3 regions of the Mesorhizobium bavaricum genome follow, and region 3 is predicted to be linked to each of the others. Evidence: predicted binding sites of a transcription regulator. Region 3 holds the regulator's gene; each other region holds the start of a gene.
What was found. The regulator PhoB, encoded in region 3, activates phosphate uptake and scavenging genes when phosphate is short. The targets are predictions, from matches to a motif close to TGTCATNNANCTGTCAT.
Positions count from the first base shown of each region.

Region 1 (2,196 bases), 310 kb from region 3:
CCTCGGTGACTATTCCTACATGATGCAGGACTGCGCCGTCTGGTGCGCGACGATCGGCAAGTTTTCCAACATTGCAGCAAGCGTGCGCATCAACGCCACCAACCACCCGACATGGCGGCCGACGCTGCACCATTTCACCTATCGCGCTTCAGACTATTGGGACGACGCCGAGCACGAGAGCGAGTTCTTCGCCCAGCGCCGCGCCAAGCGCGTCACCATCGGCCACGACACCTGGCTCGGCCACGGCTCGACCATCCTGCCCGGCGTCACCGTCGGCGATGGTGCCGCGGTCGGTGCCGGGGCCGTCGTGTCGAAGGATGTTGCGCCCTACACCGTCGTCGGCGGCGTGCCGGCCAGACCGATCCGCGAGCGCTTCGACCGCCGCACCGCGGAACGCTACCAGGCGCTCGCCTGGTGGGACTGGGACCATGCCAAGCTGCGGACAGCGCTAGATGATTTCCGGGAACTGTCGGCCGAGGCCTTTCTGGAAAAATATGGCGGATAAGCCATCACATCATTGTCATGGGTGAGCCTGTTTCATATCCCTGACACATCGCCGGGGCAGGACGCGCCATCAAGGTGATCGAGATCGTGCCGACCGGCCTCACCGTTGCCGGCGCAACGGACGACGACGTGCGCATCATGCGCGCCTGGCGCGATGCACTGGCAGTGCCGTTGGGTTGCCGCCACCCCGACCACGACAGCTATGTCTTCCACATCACCTTCGCCTATCAGATCCAGCGTCTTGCGGATGACAGGGCAGCAGCATGGCAGGACCTGTTCGATGACTCTCTCGCGCTTTTCGAGCAGCAGGCCTCCGTGATCGAGATCCGGGCTCCGGCCTTCTGCAGCTTCAAGGACATGGAGCATTTCGAGGAATTGCTGGTGCTCGGCTGATCGACGGCAACAGGCGCCTGACGCAGCGCCTGTAGGCGGTAACAAAACTGACATCAATCCGACACCGCAGGTTCATGGCGCTGCGCTAGCCAAGGCTGACAGACCTTCAACCGCGACTGGACTGGAAACCATCATGTCAGCCACGCTCGAAATCCGCGGCGTCACCCGACGATTTGGCAAGAACACTGCCGTAAGCGACATCAACATCTCGATCCCGCAGGGTGAGATGGTCGGCATTATCGGCCGTTCGGGTGCTGGCAAGTCGACCCTTCTACGCATGATCAACCGTCTCATCGATCCCAGCCAGGGGTCGATTTTTTTTGACGGCGCCGAGGTCTCCCAATTGCGCGGTTCACCGCTGCGGCGCTGGCAGCGCGATTGCGCCATGATCTTCCAACAGTTCAACCTGGTGCCGCGCCTCGACGTGCTGACCAATGTGCTGCTCGGCAAGCTGAACCACCGTTCGACCCTCACCAATATGTTCGGAATGTTCTCCCGCGCCGAATGCGCCGAGGCAGTCGCCGCACTGGAGCGGCTCGACATCGCCCGCACCGCATTGCAGCCCGCCGGCACCTTGTCGGGTGGCCAGCAACAGCGCGTCGCCATTGCTCGCGCCATGATGCAGCAGCCCAAGGTGATCCTCGCCGACGAGCCGATCGCCTCGCTCGACCCGCTCAATGCCAAGGTGGTGATGGATTCACTGCAGGACATCAATCTGCGCGAAGGCATCACCGTCGTCACCAATCTTCACACGCTGGACACCGCCCGCACCTACTGCAACCGCATTATTGGCATGGCTGCCGGCAAGGTCGTCTTCGACGGCACGCCGGAAGAGCTCAACCGCGAGGCCGTGCGTCTCGTCTATGGCGCCGACAGCAATGGCGGCGAAATCTCCGAGGCCATCACCTCGACCAGCGTTGCCTTCAAGCAAAAGATCGCCGCATCCGCCGGACCGCTCGAGCCCGCTTTCCCGGGATATTGAGAGCGGCCTGGATCGCCAGCCCGCGTCAAGGGCACCTGTCAAAATTACGAACGCTGCCGGCGCGGGGCTGGAACCTACAGGAGAGATATCCATGTTCAGGAAGAAGGTTTTCAGCGCCGTTTCGGTGCTCGCCATGGCGACCAGCATGGCTCACGCCGCCGATATGAAGGAATTCCGCGTCGGCATTCTCGGCGGTGAAAACGAGACCGACCGGCTGCGCAACTACCAGTGCCTCGCCGACCATCTGAAGGCCGAATTCGGCTTCGAAAAGGTCTCGCTGTTCCCCGCCGCCGACTATGACGGCGTCATCCAGGGCC
Region 1 is NZ_CM165566.1:2,049,545-2,051,740, reverse strand. It holds gene AC1RZR_RS09995 (DapH/DapD/GlmU-related protein) at 1-505, shown strand, start outside; gene AC1RZR_RS09990 (hypothetical protein) at 580-897, shown strand; gene phnC (phosphonate ABC transporter ATP-binding protein) at 1,031-1,879, shown strand; gene phnD (phosphonate ABC transporter substrate-binding protein) at 1,971-2,196, shown strand, end outside.
Region 1: the regulator PhoB is predicted to act here: its motif matches at 946-962, upstream of phnC (phosphonate ABC transporter ATP-binding protein).

Region 2 (2,196 bases), 3.2 Mb from region 3:
TTGAGGTCGTCGCGGGGGACGGCGACGACCTCGGAAATCTGGCTGAGCGCCAGCGGCCCGGTCAGGACGCTGATGCGGCTCGACGACACGCCAAGTTCGCCGGCAACGAACTCACGCAATTCGCCAGGCATCAGTCTGTCGAATTCGATGCGGATCACCGAACCGCGGCGGCGGCGCTTCAGCGCTGTCTCGAACAGGCGCACCAGATCCTCGGATTCCTCCTCGACCTCGATATCACTGTCACGGATGATGCGGAATGTGCCGGAGCCCTTGACCTCGTAGCCGGGAAACAGCTTGCCGATATAGAGGCCGACCGCCTCTTCCAGCGGGATGAAGCGGACATGGTGCTTGCGATCCGGCAGACGGATGAAGCGCTTCAGCGCCACCGGCAGGCGCAGCAGCGCGCTCATCTCCTCGCCGTTCTTACGATGGCGCAATTGCAGCGCCATCGAGAAGCCGAGATTGGGAATGAACGGGAACGGATGTGCCGGGTCGATCGACAGCGGGGTGAGCACCGGAAACACCTGCTCCTGAAAATGGTCTTCCAGCCAGACCTTTTCGTCCTTGGTCAGCGCATCGCGGGTGATGCTCTCGATGCCCTCCTTGTTGAGCAGCACGGTGAGCGCCGAAAGGCTCTTCTGTTGGTCTTCCTGCAGCCGCTCGACCTCCCGCAGCAGCTGTTCGAGCTGCTGTTCGGGGGTTCGGCCGTCGGGGCTCTTCAGCGTGATACCCTCGCGCACCTGGCCAGCAAGACCGGCGACGCGGACCATGAAGAACTCGTCCAGATTAGCTGCCGAGATCGACAGGAAGCGGACGCGCTCGAGCAGCGGATGATTGAGATTCAGCGATTCCTCGAGAACGCGCCGGTTGAACTGCAGCCAGGAAAACTCCCGGTTGACAAAGCGATCCGGGTTGCCGCCCTCCGGGCGAACCACCTCGATATTCACGAATTCGCTCTGCACCGGCTTCAGTTCGTTCATGATTCCCGTTCTTCCCCGCAACCGCTCGCCGGTTAACCGGCTTAACTTATCCTCTGACAGGCTTTTGCGACAGTTTGATTTCATCGAACTTGCAAAGAGACCGGTTATGATCCAGATGCAGAGAGACTGCATTAAGGAGACGACGATGGCAGGCGGTTCCATTCCCCATTTTCAGAACGATGCGGGCCACCCGGCAATCGACATCGGCGTCAAGGAATTCATGTGCACGGGCGCCAACCCGCCTTTCGACCATCCGCACGTGTTTCTCGACATGGGCGACGACAATGATAAAGTCTGCCCCTATTGCTCGACGCTCTACCGCTATTCGCCAAAGCTGAAGGCGACGGAAACGCTGCCGGCCGGCTGCACCTACATCGACCAGGCTGCCTGATTCTTTCGCGACAAGCCCAATGGACGACACGCGGTCCCGGCAAGTCGTTATCGCCGGGGCCGGCGTTGCCGGGCTAACCGCTGCCGTTGCTTTCGCCGAACGCGGCTACCTTGTGCAGGTGTTCGAACAGGCGCAGCGCCTGGAAGCGGCCGGCGCCGGCATCCAGCTTTCTCCCAATGCAACACGCATCCTTCGCCAGCTTGGGGTGCTCGACCGACTGCTGCCGGCAGCGGTACGGCCGGAAGCCGTGGTACTGAAGGACGCCGCAACGTTGCGCGAACTGGCACGTGTGCCGCTCGGACAAGCCGCCGAAGCCCGTTGGCAGGCACCCTATCTCGTCGCCCACAGGGCCGACCTGCAGAGCGCCCTGACCGCACGCGTTGCCGAGATGCCGAACATTCTTCTGACCACCGGCGCGCAGGTCAGCAGCATTGCCAAAGGCATCCATGGTGTCACCGTGGCTGCCGAGATGGCTGGCGAAACAGTCGAGGCCGGGGGCTTGCTGCTGGTCGGCGCCGATGGCGTTTGGTCATCGCTGCGCGGGCTTATCGACACAACCAAAGGGGCGGCCTCGCCGAGAAGTCACTTTTCGGGCGAGCTGGCCTGGCGGGCCACCATTCCGGCCGACAGCGCTGCCGGACAAGCCTTTGCCGCGATCGGTGCCATCAATTGCGTCACCACCTTCCTGCATCCCGGCTTCCACATGGTCGCCTATCCCGTCAGCAAAGGCGCTGCCTTCAATCTTGCCGCCTTCACCAAGGGCGAACGAATTGCCGAGGGCTGGTCCGGCAACGCCGACACCAGGATCTTGACCGGTGCCCTGCG
Region 2 is NZ_CM165566.1:5,324,434-5,326,629, forward strand. It holds gene AC1RZR_RS26100 (RNA degradosome polyphosphate kinase) at 1-980, opposite strand, end outside; gene AC1RZR_RS26105 (zinc-finger domain-containing protein) at 1,126-1,371, shown strand; gene AC1RZR_RS26110 (FAD-dependent monooxygenase) at 1,391-2,196, shown strand, end outside.
Region 2: the regulator PhoB is predicted to act here: its motif matches at 1,047-1,063, upstream of AC1RZR_RS26100 (RNA degradosome polyphosphate kinase).

Region 3 (2,196 bases):
CGAAGATCCCGATCTCGACGTCCGCAATGTCGCCCGCATCGCGCTGGCGATCCAGGGCATCACCGACACGCGTGCCCGCGCCATGTTGTGGTCGCCGATCACGCCGCACACCGATATCGCCTTCGCCGACATACTCGAGGACGAGTTCGGCATTCCCGCCACCATGGAGAACGACTGCAACATGATGGCGGTGGCGCTGCGCTGGCGCGACCCTGATCGCTACCGCGACGACTTCATCGCCATCCTTTTGTCGCACGGCATCGGCATGGGCCTGGTGCTGAAGGGCGAACTGTTCACCGGTACCCATTCATCGGGCGGCGAGTTCGGCCACATGATCCATCGGCCGAACGGCGCGCTGTGCCGCTGCGGCCGGCGCGGCTGCGTCGAGGCCTATGCCGGCAACTACGCCATCTGGCGCAACGCAAGGCAGATGAGTGAGGACGCAGAACCAGTCGCCGATGTCAGCGACGCCGATATGCGCGCCCTGGCGACCGCGGCCCGCGAAAGCGATGGACCCGAGCGCGAGGCCTATCGCAAGGCCGGCGAAGCGCTCGGCTACGGTCTCGGCAGCCTCTTCGCGCTGATCGATCCGGCGCCGGTCGCCATGGTCGGTGTCAGCGCCGCGGCCTTCGACCTGATCGAGCCGGCATTGCGCGAGGCGATTGCCCAGACCGCAGGCGGCCAGCACTCGAAATCGATTTCCTTCGACACCGAGCCGAACGAACTGCCACTGATCCGCGAAGGCTGCGCCATGCGCGCACTGACCTTCGTCGACCAGGAAATTTTCGCGCTTGGCACTCACACAAGATCCGGCATCGTCGGCAAGAACGTCGCGTGAATCAGACGGGAGTCAATCTTCCCTGATCGCGTATCCCGCCCCACGAATGGTACGGATGACGTCGGGCATGCGGCCATTGTTGACCGCCTTGCGCAGCCGGCCGACATGCACGTCCACCGTGCGCTCGTCGATGTAGATCGTCTCGCCCCAGACATTGTCTAGCAGCTGGCTGCGCGAAAACACCCGACCGGGATGACGCATCATGAACTCGAGCAGGCGGAACTCGGTTGGTCCGAGCCGGATCTCGCTCTTCTTGCGATAGACCCGGTGCGATTCACGATCGAGCACGATGTCGCCGACCTTGAGCACGCTGGACAGCACTTCCGGCTTGGCGCGGCGCAGCAGCGCCTTGACCCTGGCCATGAATTCGGGGGTCGAGAACGGCTTGACCAGATAATCGTCGGCGCCGGTCGAGAGGCCGCGCACACGATCGCTTTCCTCGCCGCGCGCGGTCAGCATGATGATCGGCAGCCGCTCGGTCTCGGGACGCATTCTTAGCCGGCGGCAGAGTTCGATGCCGGAAACCGCCGGCACCATCCAGTCGAGCACCAGAAGGTCGGGGACGTTCTCCTGCAGCCGGATTTCGGCCTCGTCGCCGCGCGTCACCACCTCGACCTGGTAACCCTCGGACTCCAGATTGTAGCGGAGCAGCACGCCCAGCGGCTCTTCGTCCTCCACCACCATGATGCGTGGCGCGATCATCGACTGGTCACCCCTGTCATCATGCCGCCGGCGCGGACATTGTCGTCTCGTCCTGCTTCGGACGATTGGCGGGCAACTGCGTACCGGTCAGAACATAATACGCATTCTCCGCGATGTTGGTGACGTGATCGCCGATCCGCTCGAGGTTCTTGGCGCAGAACAGAAGATGCGTGCAGGCGGTGATGTTGCGCGGGTCTTCCATCATGTAGGTCAGGAGTTCGCGGAACACGGAGGTGTATTTGACGTCGATGCGCTCGTCGTCTGCGCGCAGTTTCGCCAGGGCCGCGGCGTCGCGCGCCGCATATTCCTCGATGACACCCTGCACCTGGATCAGCACCAGCTGCGCCATTCCGTCAATGGAATGCGACAGGTCGCGCGGCGTGACGCTGAGGCCGACGGTGCCGACGCGCTTGGCGATGTTCTTGGCAAGGTCGCCAATGCGTTCGAGATCGCCGGCCATGCGGATCGAACCGACGACATGGCGCAGATCGTCGGCCATCGGCTGCCGCTTGGCGATCAGCGTGATGGCGCGGTCATCGAGCTCGCGCTGGCGCGCGTCCATGATCGCGTCGTCTGAAACAACGCGCTGTGCCAGCGCGTTGTCGGAATTCAGCAGCGCCTTGGTGGCACCACCGACCATCGAGCCGGCGAGATCG
Region 3 is NZ_CM165566.1:1,740,305-1,742,500, reverse strand. It holds gene AC1RZR_RS08540 (ROK family protein) at 1-838, shown strand, start outside; gene phoB (phosphate regulon transcriptional regulator PhoB) at 851-1,540, opposite strand; gene phoU (phosphate signaling complex protein PhoU) at 1,560-2,196, opposite strand, start outside.